Regions from separate parts of the Pseudoalteromonas tunicata genome, predicted to be linked through region 2. Evidence: predicted binding sites of a transcription regulator. Region 2 holds the regulator's gene; each other region holds the start of a gene.

Region 1 (5,885 bases), 690 kb from region 2:
TGGGGATCCACAAGCGCGATATCCTCATCGACCGCGTAGAAGAAGCAAAGGAATCACAGCAAGCCTCACAACAAGAGTTTCAATCCGCTCTTGAACGATTAAGTTTATTGATTAATTTAGAGGGAGGTGAATTACAAACCGTTTATAGCCAACTAAACGATGACTATGAATCAAGCCAAAAAGCAGCAGATGACGTTTCAAATCGTATTGATAAAGTCGAAGATGTCGCTAATGCACTCTTTGTTGAATGGAATGACGAATTAGCGCAATACCAAAATCCATCTCTCAAACGTGAAAGTGAAAAAAAGCTTAACTCAACCAAGAGACAGTTTGAAAAACTATTAAAATCGATGCGCACATCAGAGAAAAAAATGGGGCCGGTGCTTGCTGCATTAAAAGATAATGTATTGTATCTAAAACATAATCTCAACGCACAAGCGGTCAGTGCCATCAAAGGTGAGTTTAATAATTTAAAACGTGATATTCAGTCGTTAATGACAGATATGAATAAATCCATAGCAGATTCAAATCAATTTATTGAGCAAATGAATAAGAGTAGCTAGTCGCTAACCCGATTATTTATTTTACTCATAAAAAAACCCGCTCATTAGCGGGTTTTTTAACTACTTTAAAAAGTATTATTTTGGTGCACGACCAGCACGTTTACGCTCGTTTTCTGTCAAATGACGTTTACGAATACGAATGTTTAACGGTGTTACTTCAACTAACTCATCATCAGCGATGAACTCAAGCGCTTGCTCAAGTGAATAGTTTAAGTGTGGTGATAACGTTTGCGCTTCATCAGTACCTGATGCACGAACGTTTGTTAACTGCTTACCTTTAAGTGCATTTACAGTTAAATCGTTATCACGGCTGTGAATACCAATAACCATACCTTCATACACTTCAACACCATGACCGATAAATAAACGGCCACGCTCTTGTAGGTTGAATAATGCATTTGTTAACGCTTTACCTGTTGCATTTGCAATCATTACACCGTTTTTACGAACACCGATCTCACCACCTTTGTGTGGACCGTAATGATCGAATGTATGGTATAACAAACCAGAACCAGACGTTAACGTCATGAAGTCTGTTTGGAAACCAATTAAACCACGACTTGGGATGATGAAGTCCATACGCATACGGCCTTTACCATCTGGAGACATATCACGTAATTCACCTTTACGAAGACCCAATTGCTCCATGATAGAACCTTGGTGCTCTTCTTGACAGTCGATAGTCACTACTTCAAACGGTTCTTGTAATTGACCATCAACAGTACGTAAGATTACTTGTGGACGAGAAACCGCTAACTCATAACCTTCACGACGCATGTTTTCAATTAAGATACCTAAGTGTAATTCACCGCGGCCAGATACACGGAAGCTATCTGGGCTGTCAGTTTCTTCAACACGTAACGCAACGTTGTGAACTAATTCTTTTTGTAAACGCTCAAGGATATTACGTGAAGTAACAAACTTACCTTCTTTACCACAGAAAGGTGAGTTATTTACCGAGAATGTCATTGTTACTGTTGGCTCATCAACACTTAGTGGCGGTAATGGCTCAACATTGTTTGGACAACAAACTGTATCAGAAATCTTAAGTTCACCAATACCAGTTACAGTTACGATGTTACCAGCATAACCACGGTCAGTCTCAATACGCTCAAGGCCTAAATAGCTTTGAACTGAACCAATTTTGCCATTACGTTTAGTACCATCAGCACTAATAATCGTAACTTGCTGATTCGGTGCAACAGAACCACGTTTGATACGACCAACACCAATTACACCTACATATGAGTTGTAATCAAGTTGCGAAATTTGCATTTGGAAAGCACCTTCCGGATCTGCCGCCGGAGGAGCAACTTCATCAACGATCATTTGGAACATAGGTTCCATGTTATCTGATGGTACATCTAAATCTAATGTTGCCCAGCCATTGATAGCTGATGCATAAATTACTTTAAAATCTAACTGATCATCAGTTGCGCCTAAGTTATCGAATAAATCAAAGATTTGATCCATAACCCAATCAGGACGTGCACCTGGCTTGTCGATTTTGTTGATAACAACGATTGGCTTTAGACCTTGCGCGAATGCTTTTTGCGTCACAAAACGAGTTTGTGGCATTGGGCCTTCTTGTGCATCAACTAATAGTAATACTGAGTCAGCCATCGAAAGTACACGCTCAACTTCACCACCGAAATCGGCGTGTCCTGGAGTATCTACGATATTGATATGGTAACCATTCCAAGAAATTGCAGTATTTTTTGCAAGAATGGTAATACCACGCTCTTTCTCAATATCATTAGAGTCCATTACACGCTCTTCGTTACCGCCACGTGTTGCTAATGTGCCTGACTGCCCTAGCAGTTTATCAACCAAGGTTGTTTTACCGTGGTCAACGTGCGCGATAATCGCGATATTTCTTATCTTTTCGATGCTCATATACTTACTCAGTAGAATTAATCCGGCTGATCCTAGTAGATCTACGCCCCCAATCTCGCAAATAATTATAGTTGCGAAAAATCAGCATAGCGTTTAAAAAAATGGTCGCATATTATCCCTTAATAATGGCAGGGATGAAAGTTTATCCAATATATATTTTTAGTTTTTCGACAAAAAAACACATTGTAATGACTTTTTATTACACAATTAGTGATGAATAACATTTAGTTAGTCTAATAAACTAATTTAAAACTATTTTTTGATTAGCGCAAAAACGTCATTAACAAATGCGAGATTCAAGTAAAGAATATTTTTTAGACTATAATATTGAGGCTGTTTTTTTGCACCAAATCTGTGCAGGAAGAGATCTTTATGGTGCAAAAACACTAATTCACTCAGAGAATAACAAGCTTAAAACCATTAATATCAATAAGTTAAAATAGTGGCACGCATTAAGCTTATAGTAAAGAAAATTGCAATTGCAAATAATACTTACAACACAACACACAGCTTGGAGGACACATGTCTCAATCAGTTTTACAGTTTATTAAAGATAACGATGTTAAATTTATTGATTTACGTTTTACCGATACTAAAGGTAAAGAACAACACGTTTCAATTCCACACCACCAAGTTGACGAAGATTTCTTTGAAGACGGTAAAATGTTTGATGGTTCATCAATTGCTGGCTGGAAAGGCATCAATGAATCAGACATGGTATTAATGCCTGATGCAAGCTCTGTAAAATTAGATCCGTTCACTGAAGAAGTAACTTTAATTGTTCGTTGTGACGTAGTAGAACCAGGTACGTTAATCGGTTATACACGCGACCCACGTTCTGTTGCAAAACGCGCTGAAGAATATATGCGTTCAACAGGCATCGCCGACACAGTATTATTTGGCCCAGAGCCAGAGTTCTTCGTATTTGATGATGTTAAATACAAAACAGACATGTCTGGCTCAATGTTCAAAATTGATTCTAAGCAAGCAGCTTGGAACTCAGATAAAGAATATGAAGGCGGCAATACAGGTCACCGTCCAGGCGTAAAAGGGGGTTATTTCCCAGTTGCTCCAGTTGATGATTTCCAAGATTGGCGTTCAGCTACTTGTTTAGTATTAGAAGAAATGGGTCACGTAGTTGAAGCACATCACCATGAAGTTGCAACAGCAGGACAAAATGAGATCGCAACTCGCTTCAATACCATGGTAACAAAAGCCGACGAAATCCAAGAAATGAAATATGTTATCCACAACATGGCTCATTTATACGGCAAAACAGCGACTTTCATGCCAAAACCTATCGTTGGCGACAACGGTTCAGGGATGCACTGTCACCAATCATTAGCAAAAGATGGCGTTAACTTATTTGCTGGTGATAAATATGCTGGTCTTTCTGAAGAAGCTATTTACTACATCGGCGGTATCATTAAGCATGCTAAAGCAATCAATGCATTCGCAAATCCAGCAACTAACTCATACAAACGTTTAGTGCCTCATTTCGAAGCGCCAGTAATGCTTGCATACTCTGCACGTAACCGTTCGGCGTCTATCCGTATCCCTGTTGTACCATCAGCTAAAGGTCGTCGTATCGAAGTTCGCTTCCCAGATCCAGCGGCAAATCCATATTTAGCATTCTCTGCAATGTTAATGGCTGGTCTTGACGGTATCAAAAACAAGATCCACCCAGGCGATGCAATGGATAAAGATTTATACGATTTACCAGCTGAAGAAGCAGCAGAAATCCCACAAGTTGCAGGTTCATTACAAGAAGCTTTAGATTGCCTAAGTGCTGACCGTGAATTCTTAACTCAAGGTGGCGTTTTCACTGATGATTTAATCGATGCCTATATCGACTTAAAAACAAAAGAAGTACAAAAATTAAATACTTCAACTCATCCAGTTGAATTTGAAATGTACTACAGCTGTTAAGTTAAAGATTTGTTTCAATGTGTGTTCCAAAAGCCTGCTTTGCAGGCTTTTTTTATAGCCAAAAAGAATTAGTTAATATACAGTTAATGGTTATAAAATAATAAATATAAACTCTAAACAAGGATTTTATCGTGGGGACACGCTTTATACTGCTTGCAGTATGCTTATGTTTATTTTCGCTTTCAGCCGTCGCCTCACAGAAAAAAATTTATGTTTGGCGCGATGCTAAAGGTGTATTAGTGTTTTCTGATACCCCACAAAAAAATGCTGAAGAACTCAACCTCAATGTCAGCAGTATTGACATGCAAGCGGTTGATACCAGTATTTTATATGAAGAAACCAGCACAACAACACCTGACACTGCAAAATTTGAGATTGAAATTACTGAACCGCAACATCAAGCAACGATCCGTGAAAACTCAGGGTCAGTTTACGTCAGTGGACGAGTCTCGCCTCGTTTTGAAAATGGTCTAAAGATTCAACTTTTCTTAGATGGCATTGCAACTAAAGAGCCACAATCCTCTTCTATTTTTGCGCTCAGAGATGTTGACCGTGGTGAGCACACCTTACAAATGCGCCTCATTGACAAAGATGGCAAAGAAATCAGCAAGAGCAAATCAATTATCATTTATCTGCACCGCAAAGGTCTTTAGTCATCAATTGACTACGTATTCACACTTATTTTGCCTTAAAAATAGCGTAACATCTTAAACTCAACGTCACTCTCGTTAGGCTATGACTAGTACCAGAGCCAAGTGACGCACTAAAATGGTGCAACGATGCGCAACAATAAAACACTCACTAAACAAGCATTACAAATTTTAAGTGAAAACTTAGCTACCGCAGTTATTTTACTTAACCAAGATTTACAGGTTGTTTATGCTAATGATAGCGCCAGTGAACTCTTTGCTTTAGGGCCTAAGCGCTTCATTGATCAGCAGTTTGAATCCCTTTTTAATTACCATACCATAGATGTAAAACGCATTATCAGCCATACATTAATAGAAGGTAGCGATTGCCATCAACATAGAGCTGACGCGGTTTTCCTCGATTCTCGCCATGCAAAAATCACCTTAAATTCTCGCCGTCTCATGCTCGAAAATCAGCCTTTCATTCTATTAGAATGCCGCGCACTCGATGATGAAATAAAACACGATAAAGCCTCTCATCAAATGCATCAATACATGGCTGCTCGCACGCTAATTCGTGGCTTAGCTCACGAAATAAAAAATCCTCTAGGGGGCATTCGCGGAGCGGCGCAATTATTGCAATACGAAGTCGATCAACAAGAACGTGATGAATGCGCAACTTTGATTATTGAACAAGCCGATAGGTTAACTGAACTTGTTGACCGTTTGCTTGGCCCGAATCAATTGCCTAAAAAAGCGTGGTGCAATATTCACCAAACCTTGGAGTCAGTGGTTAAACTCACCACATTAAGTAATCAAAGCAATATAACGTTGCTAAAAGATTACGACCCGAGTATTCCCGACATTT
Region 2 (5,885 bases):
GATCTTGTTCTAATGTAATGCTGGCATCAAAGCTCGCTGCTAGTTGCGCTAACACTGTAGCTGCGCGTGCATGTAAGCCGAGTTTATTTTGAATTAAAAAAGTATTTTGACAGCGCATATTATTTCTCTTGTTCGCGATGGTGAACTTTGACATTTTTGTGGCTTCGGCTGAAGTTATCGGCCAGTGTTTGAGCCAGATACACTGAGCGATGTTGACCTCCGGTGCAGCCAATCGCTATGGTTAAATAATTACGGTTATTGCGTTCTAAATGCGGTAGCCAAGTTTGTAAAAACGTTTGAATTTGCCAAGTGAATTTATGCACTATGCTGTGACTGGCTAAAAAGTCTTTTACTGGTTGATCAAGACCTGTGAGTGGTTTTAGCAGTGGTTCCCAATGGGGGTTAGGTAAAAATCGTGCGTCAAACACATAGTCAGCATTTTTTGGAATTCCGTGTTTAAAACCAAACGATTCAAATGTAATAATCAGTTGATTGTCTTTTTTACCCAGCACTCGCGCTCTGATTGCTTCGGCTAACTGATGTACACTTAGATCACTGGTATCGATAATGATATCAGCCCTTGAAACCAGCACATCAAGTAATATTTTTTCTTCTTTTATGGCAGCATCAAGAGGCTGGGAATTTATTGAGAGTGGGTGCAAGCGTCTGGTTTCTGAAAAGCGACGAATTAACGTATTGTCGTCACTATCTAAATAAAATAATGTAGGCTTGGCAAATTCAGGTAAATATTCCAAAATCTCGTTAAATTCTTGCTGAATTTTAGGAAGATTTCTGACATCAATACTGACCGCTATTTTGTCGTAACTATCTGAAACACTGCGAACTAACGAAGGAAGTAAATTGACTGGAATGTTATCAACAGCGTAATAACCCAAGTCTTCTAATACTCGTAATGCAACCGACTTCCCTGATCCTGAACGGCCACTAATAATAATAAGTTGCACTGTACTTCTCCTTCTGTGGTTACGCTGCGTCAATAATCAAAAACAGTTCCTCGTCGGATTGCGCGGTGCGTAATTGCTTACAAAATTGTTTGTCATTCAGTTTATCAGCTATTGCAGCAAGCGTCTTTAGATGGTTATGTGATTCTGCATCAGGTACGAGCAGTGCAACAAAAATATCAACCGGTTTATTATCAATGGCATCAAAGTCGATGGCTTCTTGATTGACCAATAATATGGCTAAGCTTTCACTTAACCCTGCTAAGCGGCCATGAGGGATTGCAATACCCCTGCCAATTCCTGTGCTACCGAGTTTTTCACGGTTCAGTAAGGCGGTTAAAATTTCTTGTTCTGATAAATCAGGAAGCTTTTGATGGGCAAGTTCACTAATGTGTTCAAGAATGCGTTTTTTGCTATGAAAAAGGACTGCAGCTTTGGTGCAGTCCTTAGAAATAAAAGAATTTAATTTCATGGTTAATGACGTGAATTTTTCTCTTTATGTTTAATAACTTGACGATCTAATTTATCAATTAGGGCATCAATGGCGGCGTACATATCTTCATGTTCTGAAGTGGCAAACAATTCGCCTCCCGTAACATGTAATGTTGCTTCTGCTTTTTGAACTAGTTTTTCAATATCTAAAATAACATGCACGTTATTGATATGATCAAAGTGCCTCTCGAGCTTAGCGAACTTGTTAGTGACATAGTCTCTTAAAGGTTCTGTAATTTCTACGTGACGACCAGTTAAATTAAGTTGCATAAGCATTTTCCTTCTATTAAACGCCTCAGATTAAACTTTTTCTCTGATTGGACGGGGGAATGGATAGCGATTCGCGGTATTTTGCGATAGTTCGTCTAGCCACGTTAATTCCTTGTTCTGCCAATATATCTGCAATTTTGCTATCACTCAAAGGTTTAGTTTGGTTTTCTGCAGCTACCAGCTTTTTGATCAGTGCTCGAATTGCTGTTGATGAACACTCACCTCCATTTTCAGTGCTGACATGGCTTGAGAAAAAGAACTTAAGTTCATAAATACCGCGAGGGGTATGCATAAACTTTTGAGTTGTAACACGAGAAATTGTTGATTCGTGCATTTCTACCATTTCAGCAACATCATTTAAAACCATTGGTTTCATGGCTTCGTCGCCATGTTCAAAAAAAGCTTGCTGCTGTTGTACGATACAATTTGCTACTTTGAGCAAGGTATCGTTGCGGCTTTCAAGACTTTTAATAAACCATTTTGCTTCTTGTAAATGAGAGCGAATAAATTGACTGTCTTCACTCGATTTTACTGAACGGCTCATTGCCGCGTATTGATCATTCACTCTGATTTTAGGCATGCTATCTGAGTTTAGTTCAACCACCCAACGACCTTTAATTTTTTTCACCGAAACATCTGGAATAACATATTCAGGCTGTTCGGTATTAATGCTATCAGCTGGTTTTGGGTTAAGCGTATGAATGAGTGTCATGATTTCTTTAAGCTCTTCTTCTTTGAGCTTAGTTTTTTTCATAAGAGTTCGATAATCACGTGCCGCTAAAAGTTCAATATGTTGCTGAACAATTTCCTTGGTTTGTGCCAGCCAAGGGGTATCTTTTGCAAATTGATTAAGTTGAATAAGTAAACATTCTGGGAAGTTTCTTGCAGCTATTCCAATAGGATCAAATACTTGAATGCGTTTTAATACCGCCTCCACTTCATCTAGCTCAACCGCTAACCCATCACTGCCTTCACCAATGCTGTCACAAATATCTTCGGTTGAAAGGGTTAAGTAGCCATCATCGTTAATGGCTTCTACGATGGCAATGGCAATTGCTTCATCGGTTGGGCTAAAACGAGTTAAACGCAGTTGCCACATTAAATAGTCATGTAATGTTTCGCTGGTGCTACCTTGATAAATGGTATCGTTGTCAGGAGCGGGGCCTGATGAGGTTGAAGGACCGGCACTAATATATTCATCCCAGCCAACATCCATAGGTAATTCGTCAGTGAGTGAATCTTTATTGAGTGCATCTGAACTTTCTATTTCAGCATCTGCCGTTGGCTCAAAGTCCGAATCATAATTATCGTTTTGAAACTCTTGGTTTTCGTTATTTTCGGTTTCGTTGTTATATTCGGTTTCTTCAAGCTCGAGTAAAGGGTTGCTATCAAGTGCTTCTTGAATTTCTTGTTGAAGATCTAAAGTGCTCAATTGCAGTAAGCGAATAGCTTGCTGCAATTGTGGGGTCATTGTAAGTTGTTGCCCAAGACGAAGTTGTAATGATTGCCTCATTGACGCCTAACAATCCTTTTAGTTATTAAAATAGATGGCACTTAGTTACGAAGTAAACTAACTATAGCTTGAATTGTTCACCTAGGTAAACATCGCGTACTTTTTGATTTTCGAGTACTTCTTTTGGTGTTCCAGTTGCGATTAATTCGCCATGAGAAACAATGTAAGCTTTTTCACAAACATCTAGGGTTTCTCGTACGTTATGATCTGTAATCAAGACACCAATACCACGTTTTTTTAGGTGGCGAATAATTTTCTTTATATCTATCACTGATATTGGATCAACACCAGCAAAAGGCTCATCAAGCAGAATAAATTTTGGTTCGGCGGCTAAAGCGCGAGCAATTTCGACCCGGCGCCTCTCTCCACCTGAAAGCGCCATACCTTGGCTGTCTCTGATATGACAAATATTAAATTCTTCAAGTAGATTATCGAGTTGCTCTTCACGTTGTGTCTTATTGAGGCCTTTACGGGTCTCTAAAATAGCCATGATATTTTGATAAACAGTCAACTTTCTAAAAATTGAGGACTCTTGTGGTAGATAACCAATCCCTAAGCGTGCGCGACTATGCATGGGAAGTAATGTGATGTCTAGATCATCAATGGTGATCAGGCCTTTATCACTTGGCACTAAGCCTACTATCATGTAAAAAGTGGTGGTTTTTCCTGCTCCGTTAGGGCCAAGTAAACCAACAATACTGCCTGCCTTTACTTCAATGCCAACATTTTTAACAACTTGGCGGCCATTATAACTTTTGGCAAGTTGAGTGGCGGTTAATGTTGTCATTTTTTATCCTTTTCAGGAGCGGTTAAAATTGTACGCACTCGTTGGTTTGAGTTTTCAGCCTTTTCAGCGCTAATAAGTTGCTGGTTAATATCATAAATTATATTTTCGGCACTGATTTTTTGGCCGCTTTGGGTAATGGAAGCATTGCCTGAAATGGTCAATATTGCGCTGGCAACGTCATAACTTATTTCGTCGGCACTTGCGGTGATTACATTACCATCTGGCAAGGTTTCTGAATATCTTGCAGGGTGGCCTCTGGCGATTAATAACTCTTTATTTTCACCTAATTCTGCGCGGCGATAGGCTTCTAAAAAATCAGCTTTTATAATGCGTTTTCCATGGGTCACTTCAACATTTTTCTCAAAAATAACCACGTTTCTTTTTAATTCAGCTTGTTGTTTATCGGCATCAATTAATACTTGGGATTTTTCATTATTGGCCGAGCTAAAAAAGCTCATGCTTAATAATGCTAAAATAAGAATAGGTTTATTGGTCATAATAAATAGTCTGTGTATGGTTGATGAGTTCAATAACTTCGGACTCAAAGTTCGCAATAAGCCCTTTACCTGTGATTAAGATATTTGGCCCTGTAATTTCAACTGGTCGTTCTGATTGCATGGTGGAATGTGTAATATCCACTTCAATATAGTCAGCTTTAATATTTTGTAGCATGGCAGTTTTATCTAAATTAACAGCTTCAACATTCACTTCTAATATGAGTTTTTTACTTTCATACAAAGTTGCCTCAGCTGCACTTATTTCCCAAATTCCATTTTTAGAATAAAGCGTAAAAACTGGTGCAGTAAAATGGGTAAAACCTAAGTCTTGGTATTGCTCCATTTTAGTTGCTGATACCTTGTGGCTAATTTTACCATCGCTATTAAACACGGTTTGTTTTAGCTCTGTTGCAATGTAGTCAGGTTCTGCAACATCTGATTTTTTTTGCGTGATTTGCTGCTGCGGCTGAATAAAGTAGGGATACCAGAGCCAACTCATTAACGCTAGGAAAAAAATACTAAGGCTGAGGCGCGCTAAATTCATGCACTGATACCTTGGCTAGTTAAAGGGTGACCTTGGCTTAACATCAGTAAGTCGGTCAGTTCTCTTACCGCACCATATCCGCCACGCATCATAGTGGTGTAGTGAGATATATGCTTAATAATGGGGTGAGCATCATTCACTGCCACGGCAAAGCCAACTTTTTCCATAACTGGAAGGTCTGGGCTATCATCGCCAATATAAGCAATTTGAGCATCAGTTAAATTAAGTTTTTGTTTTAAATCATCATAAGCAATCAGTTTGTTTTCTTGGCCTTGATAAATATGAGCAACGGTTAAGCTTTTCATGCGATTTTCAACGATATTTGATTGGCGACCAGTGATCACAGCAACAGCAATACCTGAGTTTATTAATGCTTTAATACCAAATCCATCTTTGGTATTAAACGCCTTTAACTCTTCACCATTATTACCTAGATAAATACAACCATCGGAGAAAACACCATCAATATCACAAATCAGCAGTTTAACTGCGGCAGCTTTAGTTTTTACATGCTGGCTGATAGGCTGGTAAAGTAGCTCAAACGTCATTAAATCACTCCTGCACGTAATAAATCTTGCATATTAAGTGCGCCAATTGCTTGGTTTTGTTGATTAACAATTAATAAGCCATTAATGCGCTTACGCTCCATAATATTAAGCGCTTCGGCGGCCAGCATATCACAAGAGGCCGTAGTACAGTTTTTAGTCATAACAGCTTGAATCGAGGTGGTATGAATATCGATCTTTTGCTCCAAAATTCTGCGTAAGTCGCCATCAGTAAATAATCCCAGCAATCGGTTATCGCTATCAACAATGGTTGT
Region 3 (5,885 bases), 740 kb from region 2:
GCTAGATGAACTAACTGCTGTTCAACCGTTTCATCATAATCGCGTAGCGGTTTATGCAATGAATCGATTAGTGCTTGTAATGCCTGTAACTTTTCATCCACCAAGGGTTTAGCCAGCTCAAGTCCTTGCTCTTTCCCTTGCTCAGAACCTTCATCAAACCCCAGTTTTAAACCATCGGATTTACCTTCATTTAGACCAATAGCATACCCTTCGGCGTGACCTTGTGTCATGCCTTCATCAAATGCATCTTGGCGAATTTGTTCTATTTCTTGTAAGGTTAACGGCGCAACCTCTTGCTCAATTTCAGGCTCAGGTTGAGTGACGACTTTAGGTTTGTTTTGATACTGTAACTCCATCGGTGTGCCAAATGCTGTAGAACGCCCTTTTAAATTATGACGTTCATCTTGCACCTCAGGTACCGGCCAGTTTTTCAGCAGCTCTCGAACCGCTTCTTCTGATTGAATTGCATGACCTTTTAAAAAGCGCGTACTCATAGTCCGTACTCAAAACAACTAACATTAACCGATGTCATTATAAGAATTCCTCACCACCACCGCCACCAAGCATGATTTCACCTGAATCGGCTAATCGTCTTGCGACTGATAAAATTTCTTTTTGTGCCGCTTCTACTTCGCTGATCCGCACTGGGCCCATGGCCTCCAGATCATCAGCCAGCATTTCGGCTGCTCGTTTTGACATATTTTTAAGAATTTTTTCTTTCAGATTATCGTCAGCGCCTTTAATCGCTTTCATTAATACATCTTGTTGAACATCACGTAAAATAGCTTGAATTCCGCGGTCGTCGACGTCCATTAAGTTTTCAAATACAAACATTAAGTCTTGGATTTGCTGCGACATTTCTTCATCATGTTCTCGAATTGAATCCATTAACTGGCCTTCAATATTAGTTTCTAAGTAGTTCATGATGTCTGCAGCAGCTTTTAAGCCGCCCATTTTCGCCGCTTGTGCACCCGCTTGACCTGCGAATTGTTTTTCCATGATCTCATTCAATTCTTGCAGCGCAGCAGGTTGTACTTCTTCTAAATTAGCGATTCGCATTGTTAAATCTAAACGCACTTTTTCAGGGAATTGGGAAATAATTTCCGCTGATTGCTCCGGATCTAAATATGCCAATACTATGGTTTGAATTTGCGGATGCTCATTACGAATAATGTTTGCTACTTGTTTTGAATCCATCCATTTTAAGGAATCAAGACCTTTAGCACCCGATCCCATAATAATTTGGTCAATCAAGTTAGCCGCTTTTTCTTCACCTAATGCGGCAGTAAGTGCTTTACGAATAAACTCTTCTGATTGAAAACCAATTGTACTAAAGCTTTGAATTTGTTCTATAAACAAACGGTGTACCGCGCTAATTTTGTCTTGACTTAAATCAGACAAACTCGCCATCGCCATACCCACTTTTTGTACTTGTTTAGGTTCTAAATGTTTCAGAATTTGCGCAGCATCTTCTTCAGAGAGACTCAATAACAAGATGGAGGCTTTTTCTACGCCATCGAGTTTATCAACATCAAACCCTTTTTTAGCTTCTTTATCAGTCATCTTCAGTCAACCATGCTTTAACTACTTGAGAGGATAGTTCAGGTTCATTTGCTACCAGTGCACGAACCGCTTTAAGTAAATCTTCATCACCATGTAAGTCTGGTAACTGTAAAGTACCATCTGCTGAGAAACCAACGGCTGATTCATCAAATGTTTGATTGAGCATATCCAGTGTACTATCACCAATATCAACCCCTGAGCTCATTGCATCATCATCATAACTTTCAAGCGTATCATCTGGGTAGATAAGTTTCTTAAGCATCGGTCTTACAACAGCGATAATCAAGACGATAATGACTAATGCGCCCATCACTAAACGAGCAATTTTAAAGAACCAGGGTTGCTCCCACATTGGTAGTTCAGCGACATCTTCAATATAAGGTTGAACAAAGGGAACGGTGACCACTTCAAGGGCATCGCCACGTTGCATATCAAAACCAATACCACCTTGTAGTAAACGACGAATATTTGATAATTCTTGCTGACTACGCGGCTCGCGAGTGGCCTGAGCACCATCGGCACCGGCGGTGCTGTTATAGTTAATTGCCACTGAGACACTAATACGTCTGATCACGCCAGTTTGTTGACGCTTGTGTGAAATAGTTGTATCGAGCTCATAATTTCGGGTCGCTTCTTTTTGATTACGACTTGGCGCACTGTTTGATGCACTGCCTTGGCCTGCTTTTTCTGGAATAGCTGAATTAACCGGTGGTTGATTAGACAATGCACCTGGAATACCCACAGCTAACCCACCAATGTTGTTTTCTTCGCGGGTCATTTCACTGCGTACCGCAGGTAAATCTGGGTTATAACGCTTTTGAGTTTCTTCGACCGAGCTAAAATCCATCACTAAATCAACTTGGGCAGTATAGTTACCAAGCCCAACAACGGGGATCATGATTGAATCGATTTTTTCGATATATTCTTGTTCGCGTTTACGCTCCACTTCATATTCTTTACGTGAGCGGGCAGCGAGTGAATCTTGTGAGCCTGAATTGAGTAAGCGACCATTTTGATCTGTCACAGTTACACGAGCTGGTTCTAGTCCTTGTACTGCTGAGGCGATAATATCAACAATAGAATCAACTTCTTCACCATTTAAAATTCGGCCACGTTTAAGGGTTAAAACCACAGTCGCTGATGGTGATTTTTCTTGGCGAGCAAATACGTTTTCTTTTGGAAGGGCTAATAATACTTTTGCACGAACAACATTTTGTAGCTCTTCAATAGTACGAGCTAACTGTTGTTCACGGCTATGTTTTAAACGTTCACGTTCAAGGCGTTGACTAACACCAAATCCCATATCTTGCATTAAGATATCAGTACCAGAATTAGGAGCTTGATCTAATCCTTCACGTGCCATCATCAACTTAATATTTTGATAGCCTGTTTCTGGTACATAAATGGTATTACCTTCGAGTTTATAATCCACTTTTTGTGCATCTAAAAAATCGAGAGTTTGAATTAGCTCATCAGTTGGCATAGTACCAAGCGGGCGCATATCTGGCTGACGTGCCCAAATAATGATGAATACAGCAATGGCCACACAAATGGTCAAAGCAATAATGAGCGTCACTTGACGTAAAACATCAACCCCACCTAGCGCACCAAGAAAGCCTGATTTTTGTTCCTGTTCTGAATCGCTTGGGCCATCACTTGAGATCATTCCACCCGAGTTGGCTAGTGCGAGATCAGTTGATTGATTATCTTGCGTCACAGTTTTACTCCATCACACCTAGACAGGCATATTCATGATATCTTTATAGGCTTCAACAAGTTTATTACGTACTTGTACCGTAGCCTCAAATGCAACAGATGATTTTTCAGATGCAATCATAGCTTCAGCTAGCGAGACTCGGCGGTCGCCCATTTCAACTGCGGTCACTTTAGTTTTTGCATCTTGTTGAAGCTCGCTCACCGTATCAATTGCATTGCGCAGTAAGCTACTAAAATCGGCACTTGAAGAAGGTGCGGTAGGTAAACGATTAGAAACATTTTGACCCGCTTCCATCGCGATTGATTGCATTTCTTGTAACAGTGAATTGCCTGATATGTTCATTTTAATCTCTTGAGAATATCCAACTATACTCTTCAAAAGCAAACATCATACCAACTTAATTAACCATTTAAATACAAAAGCTTACATTCAGATTTTGGCATTTAATTACAGCTGACAGATTATTGACAACAAAGAAGCCAGCTAAGCTGGCTTCTTTGTAATTTCGCATTGTGTCTTTTTTATGACGCTTAGCCTGGCACTGCAATACCGGCATCACGCATTTTAGCTAATTTATAACGCAGTGTTCTTGGACTGATGCCCAGTTTGTCGGCAACGTCTTTACGGCTGCCCTGACACGCTTCAAGAGTTTCTAAAATAATTTTATTTTCTTGATCTTTCAGCTCGTCTTTAAAACTGCCATTGTTATTACTCTCTACAGTCAATGGCGTGGCAGTGGCACTGACTAATTTTGGCCTTAAACATTCGAGATAAATTGCATCTTCATCAATAATGCCATTATGCTGCAAAATTAAAGCGCGTTGGATCACATTATCAAGCTCACGCACATTACCTGGCCACTCATGCAGATATAACTTATCTTCTGCGGCTTGCGTTAAGGTCGGTGCCAGCGTTTTTGATTTTTGACAATGACGTTCAATTAAATGTTTTGCTAATGGCAAAATATCTTCTGGACGATCTTTCAGAGGCAGCCACTCGAGTGGAAATACATTTAAGCGATAATATAAATCTTCGCGAAATACTCCATCGGCAACCGCCTGTTTTAAATCGCGATTACTGGTTGCAAGTACTCTAACATCCAGTTCAATAATTTTACGACTGCCCAAACGCTCCACTTCGCGCTCTTGTAGCACGCGAAGTAATTTAGCTTGCAGACTTAAATCCATCTCGGTGATTTCATCAAGTAAAATGGTGCCTTTTTGCGCTTGTTCAAATTTACCTGGGCACGCTTGAATAGCGCCAGTAAATGCCCCTTTTTCATAACCAAATAAGGTTGATTCGAGCATATTTTCCGGAATTGCCGCGCAGTTTATCGCAACAAAAGCCTCGTCAGCCCGAGCTGAATGATCGTGAATAAAGCGAGCGAGCACCTCTTTGCCTGAACCGCTTGGCCCCATTACCATCACACTGGCATCTGAGCGAGCAACTTTTTGCGCCAATTCTAATAACGCGATACTGCTTGGGTCAGCGACCACAGGCCCGTCGGTTTCTTTTTCTTTTTCAGGAAGATACCGACTTACCATATTGAGCAATACTTCTGGCGCAAAAGGTTTAGCCATATAGTTAATCGCACCTAAGCGCATGGCTTCAACCGCATCGTTAATTGTGGCATAGGCCGTCATCATCAATACTGGCAGGTCTGGATAATTAAGCTTGATGCTTTTAAGTAAATCAATGCCCGACATGCCACCCATCTGTACATCGCTCACGACTAACGAGACTTTATGTTTTTTAAGGGCCATTAAAGCATTTTCAGCACAATCGGCAGCAATACAATGAATGCCTGCCAGTTCAAGCGTATCGATTAATGCCTCTTGTAAACCAGCATCATCTTCGACGACTAAAATCGTATTTTCGTTCATGATTCCTCCGATAAATCGGCTGTTGGGAATACGGGTATATGGATATTAAACGTGGCACCTTTATTTGGATTATTTACCAAACTCACCCGCCCTTGATGACTTGTTGCTATAGAATTAACCACCGCAAGACCAAGACCGGTGCCTTGGCTTCGAGTAGTAAAAAAAGGTTCAAAAATTTTCTGTTGTAAGGCTAATGGCACACCTGGACCATTATCACTGACAGAAATCACAACACCATTTTCGATGCTAGGATCCCGCGCTGCCGATAAAACAACTTGTGCGCCTTTGCCAATAATGTGCACACTGTTATGAATTAAATTACCAATGGCGCCAGCAAGGGCCGTTTTGTTACCGGTAATTTCAATGTCTGGCTCTGGTAACTCAATAATTAATTGTGCGTGATTGAGATTCATCATCGCTTCCGATCCAAGTTTTACTTCGCTTAATAATTGCTGCAAAGACAGTTTTTCGACCACTTGCTGTTCGCCACTTTTGGCAAATAGCAGCATGTCATTCACTTGGGTTTCTAAATCTTTTAGTCGCGACATTAATTTGCTATGAAAACTGGTTTTAGCATCACCTGTAAGTGCTTTATTGCCTAAGTTAGCTGCATAGAGCATGGCCGCAGATAGCGGAGTGCGCACTTGATGTGCCAATGTCGCCACCATCTTACCTAACGCACTTAAGCGCTGCATATGAGCAAGCCGTTCTTGTAGGCGCCT
Region 4 (5,885 bases), 690 kb from region 2:
TTTGTTAAATTACACAGGGTTACTAAGGCCTCTTAGTTAAATGGATATAACGGCCCCCTCCTAAGGGGCAATTACAGGTTCGATTCCTGTAGGGGCTACCAGTTTTTTGACGCTTACTTTTTAAAAACCATAAAAAAAGCAAAACCCGAAGGTTTTGCTTATCAAATACAGCTTTATGAAATTAACGAGTTGTTAGCGGGCTAAAAATTCGGCTAAATCGTCTGAGCCACCAATGTGCACGCCATCGATAAATACCTGCGGTACAGTTTGGCGCCCAGATAGCGCTTTTAAACTGGTTAGCGAGGCATCTTTTCCTAAAACAATTTCTTCAAATGGCATATTGTTTTCAGTTAACAATAACTTAGCTTTATGGCAATAAGGACATGTTGGTTTGGTAATTAATGTGATTGCTTTACACGGCTCTTGATTTGGGTTGATATAATTGAGCATGGTATCGGCATCAGATACTTCAAATGGATCGCCTGGTAAATCAGGCTCAATAAACATTTTATCAATCACGCCATCTTTTACTAACATCGAATAACGCCAGCTACGTTTGCCAAAACCAATGTCACTTTTATCAACCAACATGCCCATGGCTTCAGTGAATAATCCTGCGCCATCAGGAATAACGTCGATGTTGTCGGCTTCTTGATCTTTGACCCATGCATTCATAACAAAGGTATCGTTGACCGACATGCAAATAATACTATCAATGCCGTTTGCTTTAAAAATCGGCGCAAGTTCATTGTAACGAGGTAAATGGGTTGAAGAACAGGTGGGTGTAAACGCACCTGGCAATGAGAAAACAATTACATTCTTGCCTTTAAAGATTTCTTCTGTCGTAATGGCGTGCCATTGATCGTCTTTACGAAATGGAAAAGTCACTGTTGGAATATGTTGGCCTGTTTTATCTTGTAACATGGTTTAATCTCTCAAATGCGTTGATGAATTGTAGTGTGCCCTAAATGTTTATTTTTGCATAATTGATTGTATTGATTTTTTGAATCGATTTATTAGATTGAATCTTGTTGTTATCATATTTTTTCATCTAATACTTTAAGTAATTTGAGTCGTTTCCCAAATTTAAATGAAGTAGTAGTTAATCTGCTTATAACTCAGGCTCTTGCCATTCAATTAAGAGCACCAAGTCACTTCGCTGAATATTGGCAAGTAATTCATCAGAAATACTACTCGCTATTGCTGAGTGCTGAAATACTTGTTCAATTCTTACTTTGTTATTGCTTTCGATTATGTAAGGTCTTGATTGTCCGTTGGTATCGAGAATATTTGATTTATATGCAATGGCGAAGCTTTGACCTTTTTTGACCCCTTGTTCTGAGCCTAAATTGATAACTATAGTATTGTCGGTAATGTTTCTTATTTGTCCTTGTAATGGCAAGCAGCTCAGTGTATCTCGAAGCTCTAAGCTTATTTGGCGAGTCAGTTGGTCAATGGCAGAGCCGAATTCTGAGCGCCAAAATTTATTGCTAAATACATCTGGACGGGCGGTTTTGTCAAAACGCCAAACCCCACTGGTTTGATAATCTTGTTGCCAAACTAACTCATGGGTCAGGGCGTTCATTAAAATAAATTCGATGGAAAAAAAGCGCTCGAATTGTCTATCTTGCCAAAAGAGTAGTTTGGAGTTTTGTTGTTCGCCCATAGAGGTATCAGAGATTTGCGATAACAACACATATTGACTGTTGGTGGTATCGGCTATCTGCTCAATCATACGCGGATCGAGTTGTAGTTGTTCGGTAAAGTAATTGTTGACCCGTATTGCTTTTTTGAAATAGGCCCTAGGTGAGAGTGCTTGTTCGTTATTTTTAATGGTTTGGTATAAGCGTTCGCTAAAGGCTTTGTTGATGTCAAAAATTTGGCCTTCAAGCGCATGCTCTCTATTATTAAATTGGGTTTGAGTAATTGCGACGGATTTTTTAAATTCCGATGCAAAACATTGTTTGTCTTGGGCAAAAATATCAAGCCTTAAGGTGACTGAAACATAATCAGCAGAATAGGTTTCATCAATCATTTCAATATTGTTTATTTCACCGTGAGAGCGCACTTTTAGCTGATCTTGCATGATAACGCCATCAGCAACGCTTTGTATGCTTGAAACGGATGCACCAGCATAGACAAGCGCCTGTTTTATGGCATCTTCAGTAGCACGTGATTTAGCGCTTTTAGTATCGCCATCGCGTATTTGTGCTTGGCCTGTTGACTCATACCACTGCGCATTTAGGCTTGCGCACGAAAAAAATAGCAGTGCGAGAAGATATTTACTCATTGAACAGCCCTTAAATTATGTACTTATCGGGTAAAAGCAATTTATGTACCATGAATTTTGTTTTGTTATTTTGGGCATGTATTGTGCATAAAGTTTACTAAGTATTTTCAATAAGTGAATCATGATGAAACGAATTGCTATTTTAACAAGTGTGATGATAAGTCTATCTGGTTGTGCGCAACTATTTGATAAACATATTGAATACGCTTATCAACAACCTGACTCTTTCCCTGTTTTGAAAGCGGTTGGATATGCACCGATTAGTTTGCAGCCAGGTAAAAGTGAGCAGCAAAAATCTATTTTGGCTATTAAAGCATCAAAACTAGAGGCCTATCGAGAACTTGCAGAGCAGGTATATGGCCAAAAAATTACAGCCAGCACCTCAGTGCGCGCGATGGTCGCGAGTAATGATTCATTAAATGCGCAAGTTAATGGGGTTGTTCGAGGTGCAAAGGTCGTGAAGTCTTATGCAGTTGGCGATACTTATGCCACAGAGTTAGAGCTTGATATGAAGCTAGTATACGATTTGTATATTGGGGAAGTGAAACCAAGAAGTGTTAAAAAAGTGACGTATTACTAACATCATATATTGCTTAGCTTTTATAATTTATTTATGTGCAAAAAAAGCTAAGCTTTAATTCCTTTTCCGAGCAATGAGCCGCCTTCTGCAGCACCTTTTTTGCCATAAGTGAGTACCTTATTTGCACCAAGCAAAATGTCTTTCACTTTATTCACTGCAATGCTGGTTTGGTGTGCTGCATGTGCATTGATTTCATTTTGTTGTTGGCAATGACTAAGTAAGGTTTTTATTTCTTCAACAAGCGCTGCAATATCTTCAGATTCTATTGTCATTTGTGCTAAAGAGCACGATTGCAATTGTTTATCTTTCTTCTGAATTTTTTCCAACAGCATTAATTTTGCATTGGCACTTTCGGTTAGTTTATCTGCATCACGTGTACTAATGGCTGCAATTTCAGCATTGAGTTCATTCTCAAGCGCGAGCATGTTCTCTTTTTGTTGCAAAAGAATGGCTGTAACTACACTGTGATCGGCATAACTATCAACCATATAAATTAAACTCGAAGTTTGCGATATTTTTAGCTAGTTTCTCAGCATCTATTTGGTAGCTGCCTTCACTAATTGCTTTTTTCAACTCGTGCATTTTTTTAGTGTCAAAACCAGGCGTGCTTTCAGCTTTTACTTGCAAGTTTTTAATTTGCTGAGCCTGAGCTGTGATCACGACTGAATCTGCCGGAGTTTTAGCCGCTGTTGGGCTTTGTGGTAATGATGCCGCATTACTTTTATCACTACTGACAGTTTGCTGTTTGTTGTCAGCATAAGTGACATTATGCGAATTTCTGCTATTTACTTGATTTACCATGATCTTTCCCAAACCTATTAAAGCTAGTACTTTAGTATCGGCCACGTGCTGGAATACTTTAGCATAAATTTAGTTTATTAAGCACTTTTACATCATAGTGGATCTTGTGGTTAATAGGAATAATAATTAAAGCTAAAAATAACACGTAAAGTTATTTTATTTCAATGCTATAGGTTCACTATCACGTCATTAGTATTCATTACTTGCGCCTGAATTTTTTTGCCAGATTTACTATTTTGCACACTAATGTTTTCGCCTAACAAACCATTCTCGAGCGCTTCACCATTAGTTTTTATCACTAAATTAGGTTGTTTTGCGTAAATAGTGACTTTGTCACCTTTGCAAATCATACAAATTTGATTCAAGTTTATTGGGTTTCCGGCTCTGATTGAGCGAGTTGCTCTGCTGCCTATGAGCATCTTGATATCATCAATATTTTGATTGCGAACTAAATGAGTTGGGCGCATTTCTGTAACAATATCTTGCGCAGTAATTAACTGGCCTTTTGCAATGGGATTTTGGGTAATCACTATTTCGGCAAGCTCGGTGGTTCGCACTTGAACATACTGCAACCACTTTATTTCATCTAAACACTTAATTTGTACTGTGGTCTGCCGATTACTGTAATTGGCATTTGCACTACTGATTTCAAGTTCAGACTCACAGTGGCGTTCATCAATGCGATCGTCCAGTTTTGAGGCACTAAAATTACGCTCGCCATTCGTCAGTGGTTCTTGCTGACTTGAGATAAACTCGATGGCAAGGTTTTGCAACTCAGTGCTGCTATAAGTTTTTGCATTTGTTGCTTTTGTAGACAATAGTAACGTTAATGCAATTAAAACTATTTTCGAACAGTTATTTTTAAACAAACTCATATGGTTTCGACTATGCTTTAGGTTGAAAACAGGGTATAAATATTTTGCGTCAATTTTCAGGCGCTTGCTGTACTATAACTAACATTAAGCAAAAACCATTCCGTAAGTTTTGTTTTTGTCGAGGAGATTAAAATGGCGGGAGTTTTAGACTCGGTTAACCAGCGCACGCAGCTGGTTGGACAAAATAGATTGGAACTATTGTTATTTAGATTAAGAGGTCGCCAACGTTTTGGTATTAATGTTTTTAAAGTCCGCGAAGTTCTTCAATGCCCAAATTTGACTGCTCTACCAAAATCAAACCATTTCATTCGTGGTGTCGCTCATATACGTGGTCAAACCATTTCGGTTATTGACTTATCTCTGGCGGTTGGCGGCCCACGCATTGAAGATGTAAAAAACAGTTTTGTAATTATTGCTGAGTACAATCGTTCTGTTCAAGGGTTTCTTGTAGGTTCAGTCGAGCGAATCGTCAATATGAATTGGGAGGCAATAATGCCACCTCCTTCTGGTTCTGGCCGTTATTCTTATCTGACTGCTGTGACTGAAATAGAAAAAGAGCTGGTTGAAATACTCGATGTTGAAAAAATTCTTAATGAAATTTGCCCAGTTAATACCGAAGTAAACGCCGCAATTTTAGATGATGGCGAAATGAAACGGGATTTAGGCGAGCGTATTGTATTTATTGCTGATGATTCTGCTGTTGCTCGAAATCAGGTTAAGCGCGCTTTAGAGCCTTTGGGTGTGCAGACTGAGCTGGCAAAAAATGGTAAAGAAGCATTAATTCGTTTACGTGAAATAGCAGCTCAAGATTGTAAACATGATATCACTGAGCGTGTAGCGCTATTAATTTCTGATGTTGAAATGCCTGAAATGGATGGTTATACATTAACAGCCGAAATTAAAGCGGATCCTAAGCTCGCTCCTTTACATGTGATTCTGCATACTTCTTTAAGTGGAGTATTTAATCAGGCGATGATCGAAAAGGTAGGCGCGGATGACTTTATTGCTAAATTTAATCCTGATGAATTAGCAACCGCGGTCAAGAAATGGGTCCATTGCGACTAATTAATGCAGGTGAATTCGTTTGAGTAATAAACATCTAGAACAAAGTGAATATGATAAGTTTCGCACTTTTTTGGAGCAGCAATGTGGTATTGTGCTTGGCGACAATAAACTCTATTTAGTTAAAAGTCGTTTAGGGCCTTTAATGACTCGCTTTGAAGTGGAATCTTTGTCTGAACTTGTCAATAAAACCTTAAGTCCACGGGAACGGCAATTACGTGCCGCAGTGGTTGATGCCATGACTACCAATGAGACATTATGGTTTCGCGATCAATAT

The links. Region 2 encodes sigma-54, which starts transcription at its own class of promoters, with help from an activator protein. Its sites were predicted from a motif close to GTTGGCACGNNNNTNGNNT; they were not measured.
Region 1: glnA (glutamate--ammonia ligase) is a predicted target of sigma-54. The motif match lies at 2,901-2,919, and genes of this name have one in related genera.
Region 3: fliE (flagellar hook-basal body complex protein FliE) is a predicted target of sigma-54. The motif match lies at 3,659-3,677, and genes of this name have one in related genera.
Region 4: PTUN_RS13375 (LPP20 family lipoprotein) is a predicted target of sigma-54. The motif match lies at 2,361-2,379, and genes of this name have one in related genera.

Annotation. Positions count from the first base shown of each region.
Region 1 is NZ_CP011032.1:335,687-341,571, reverse strand. Features, by position in the region: gene PTUN_RS01535 (DUF2959 domain-containing protein) at 1-563, shown strand, start outside; gene typA (translational GTPase TypA) at 639-2,459, opposite strand; gene glnA (glutamate--ammonia ligase) at 2,982-4,388, shown strand; gene PTUN_RS01520 (DUF4124 domain-containing protein) at 4,520-5,041, shown strand; gene glnL (nitrogen regulation protein NR(II)) at 5,168-5,885, shown strand, end outside.
Region 2 is NZ_CP011032.1:3,622,011-3,627,895, reverse strand. Features, by position in the region: gene PTUN_RS16450 (HPr family phosphocarrier protein) at 1-118, opposite strand, end outside; gene rapZ (RNase adapter RapZ) at 120-965, opposite strand; gene ptsN (PTS IIA-like nitrogen regulatory protein PtsN) at 985-1,434, opposite strand; gene hpf (ribosome hibernation promoting factor) at 1,437-1,724, opposite strand; gene PTUN_RS16430 (RNA polymerase factor sigma-54) at 1,750-3,237, opposite strand; gene lptB (LPS export ABC transporter ATP-binding protein) at 3,299-4,024, opposite strand; gene lptA (lipopolysaccharide transport periplasmic protein LptA) at 4,021-4,521, opposite strand; gene lptC (LPS export ABC transporter periplasmic protein LptC) at 4,511-5,065, opposite strand; gene kdsC (3-deoxy-manno-octulosonate-8-phosphatase KdsC) at 5,062-5,613, opposite strand; gene PTUN_RS16405 (KpsF/GutQ family sugar-phosphate isomerase) at 5,613-5,885, opposite strand, start outside.
Region 3 is NZ_CP011032.1:2,885,860-2,891,744, forward strand. Features, by position in the region: gene fliH (flagellar assembly protein FliH) at 1-494, opposite strand, end outside; gene fliG (flagellar motor switch protein FliG) at 532-1,563, opposite strand; gene fliF (flagellar basal-body MS-ring/collar protein FliF) at 1,556-3,280, opposite strand; gene fliE (flagellar hook-basal body complex protein FliE) at 3,299-3,622, opposite strand; gene PTUN_RS13160 (sigma-54-dependent transcriptional regulator) at 3,811-5,163, opposite strand; gene PTUN_RS13165 (sensor histidine kinase) at 5,160-5,885, opposite strand, start outside.
Region 4 is NZ_CP011032.1:2,930,913-2,936,797, reverse strand. Features, by position in the region: tRNA gene PTUN_RS13390 (tRNA-Arg) at 27-101, shown strand; gene PTUN_RS13385 (glutathione peroxidase) at 193-924, opposite strand; gene PTUN_RS13380 (flagella assembly protein FlgT) at 1,112-2,290, opposite strand; gene PTUN_RS13375 (LPP20 family lipoprotein) at 2,415-2,870, shown strand; gene flgN (flagellar export chaperone FlgN) at 2,918-3,358, opposite strand; gene flgM (flagellar biosynthesis anti-sigma factor FlgM) at 3,351-3,671, opposite strand; gene flgA (flagellar basal body P-ring formation chaperone FlgA) at 3,839-4,546, opposite strand; gene PTUN_RS13355 (chemotaxis protein) at 4,679-5,611, shown strand; gene PTUN_RS13350 (CheR family methyltransferase) at 5,631-5,885, shown strand, end outside.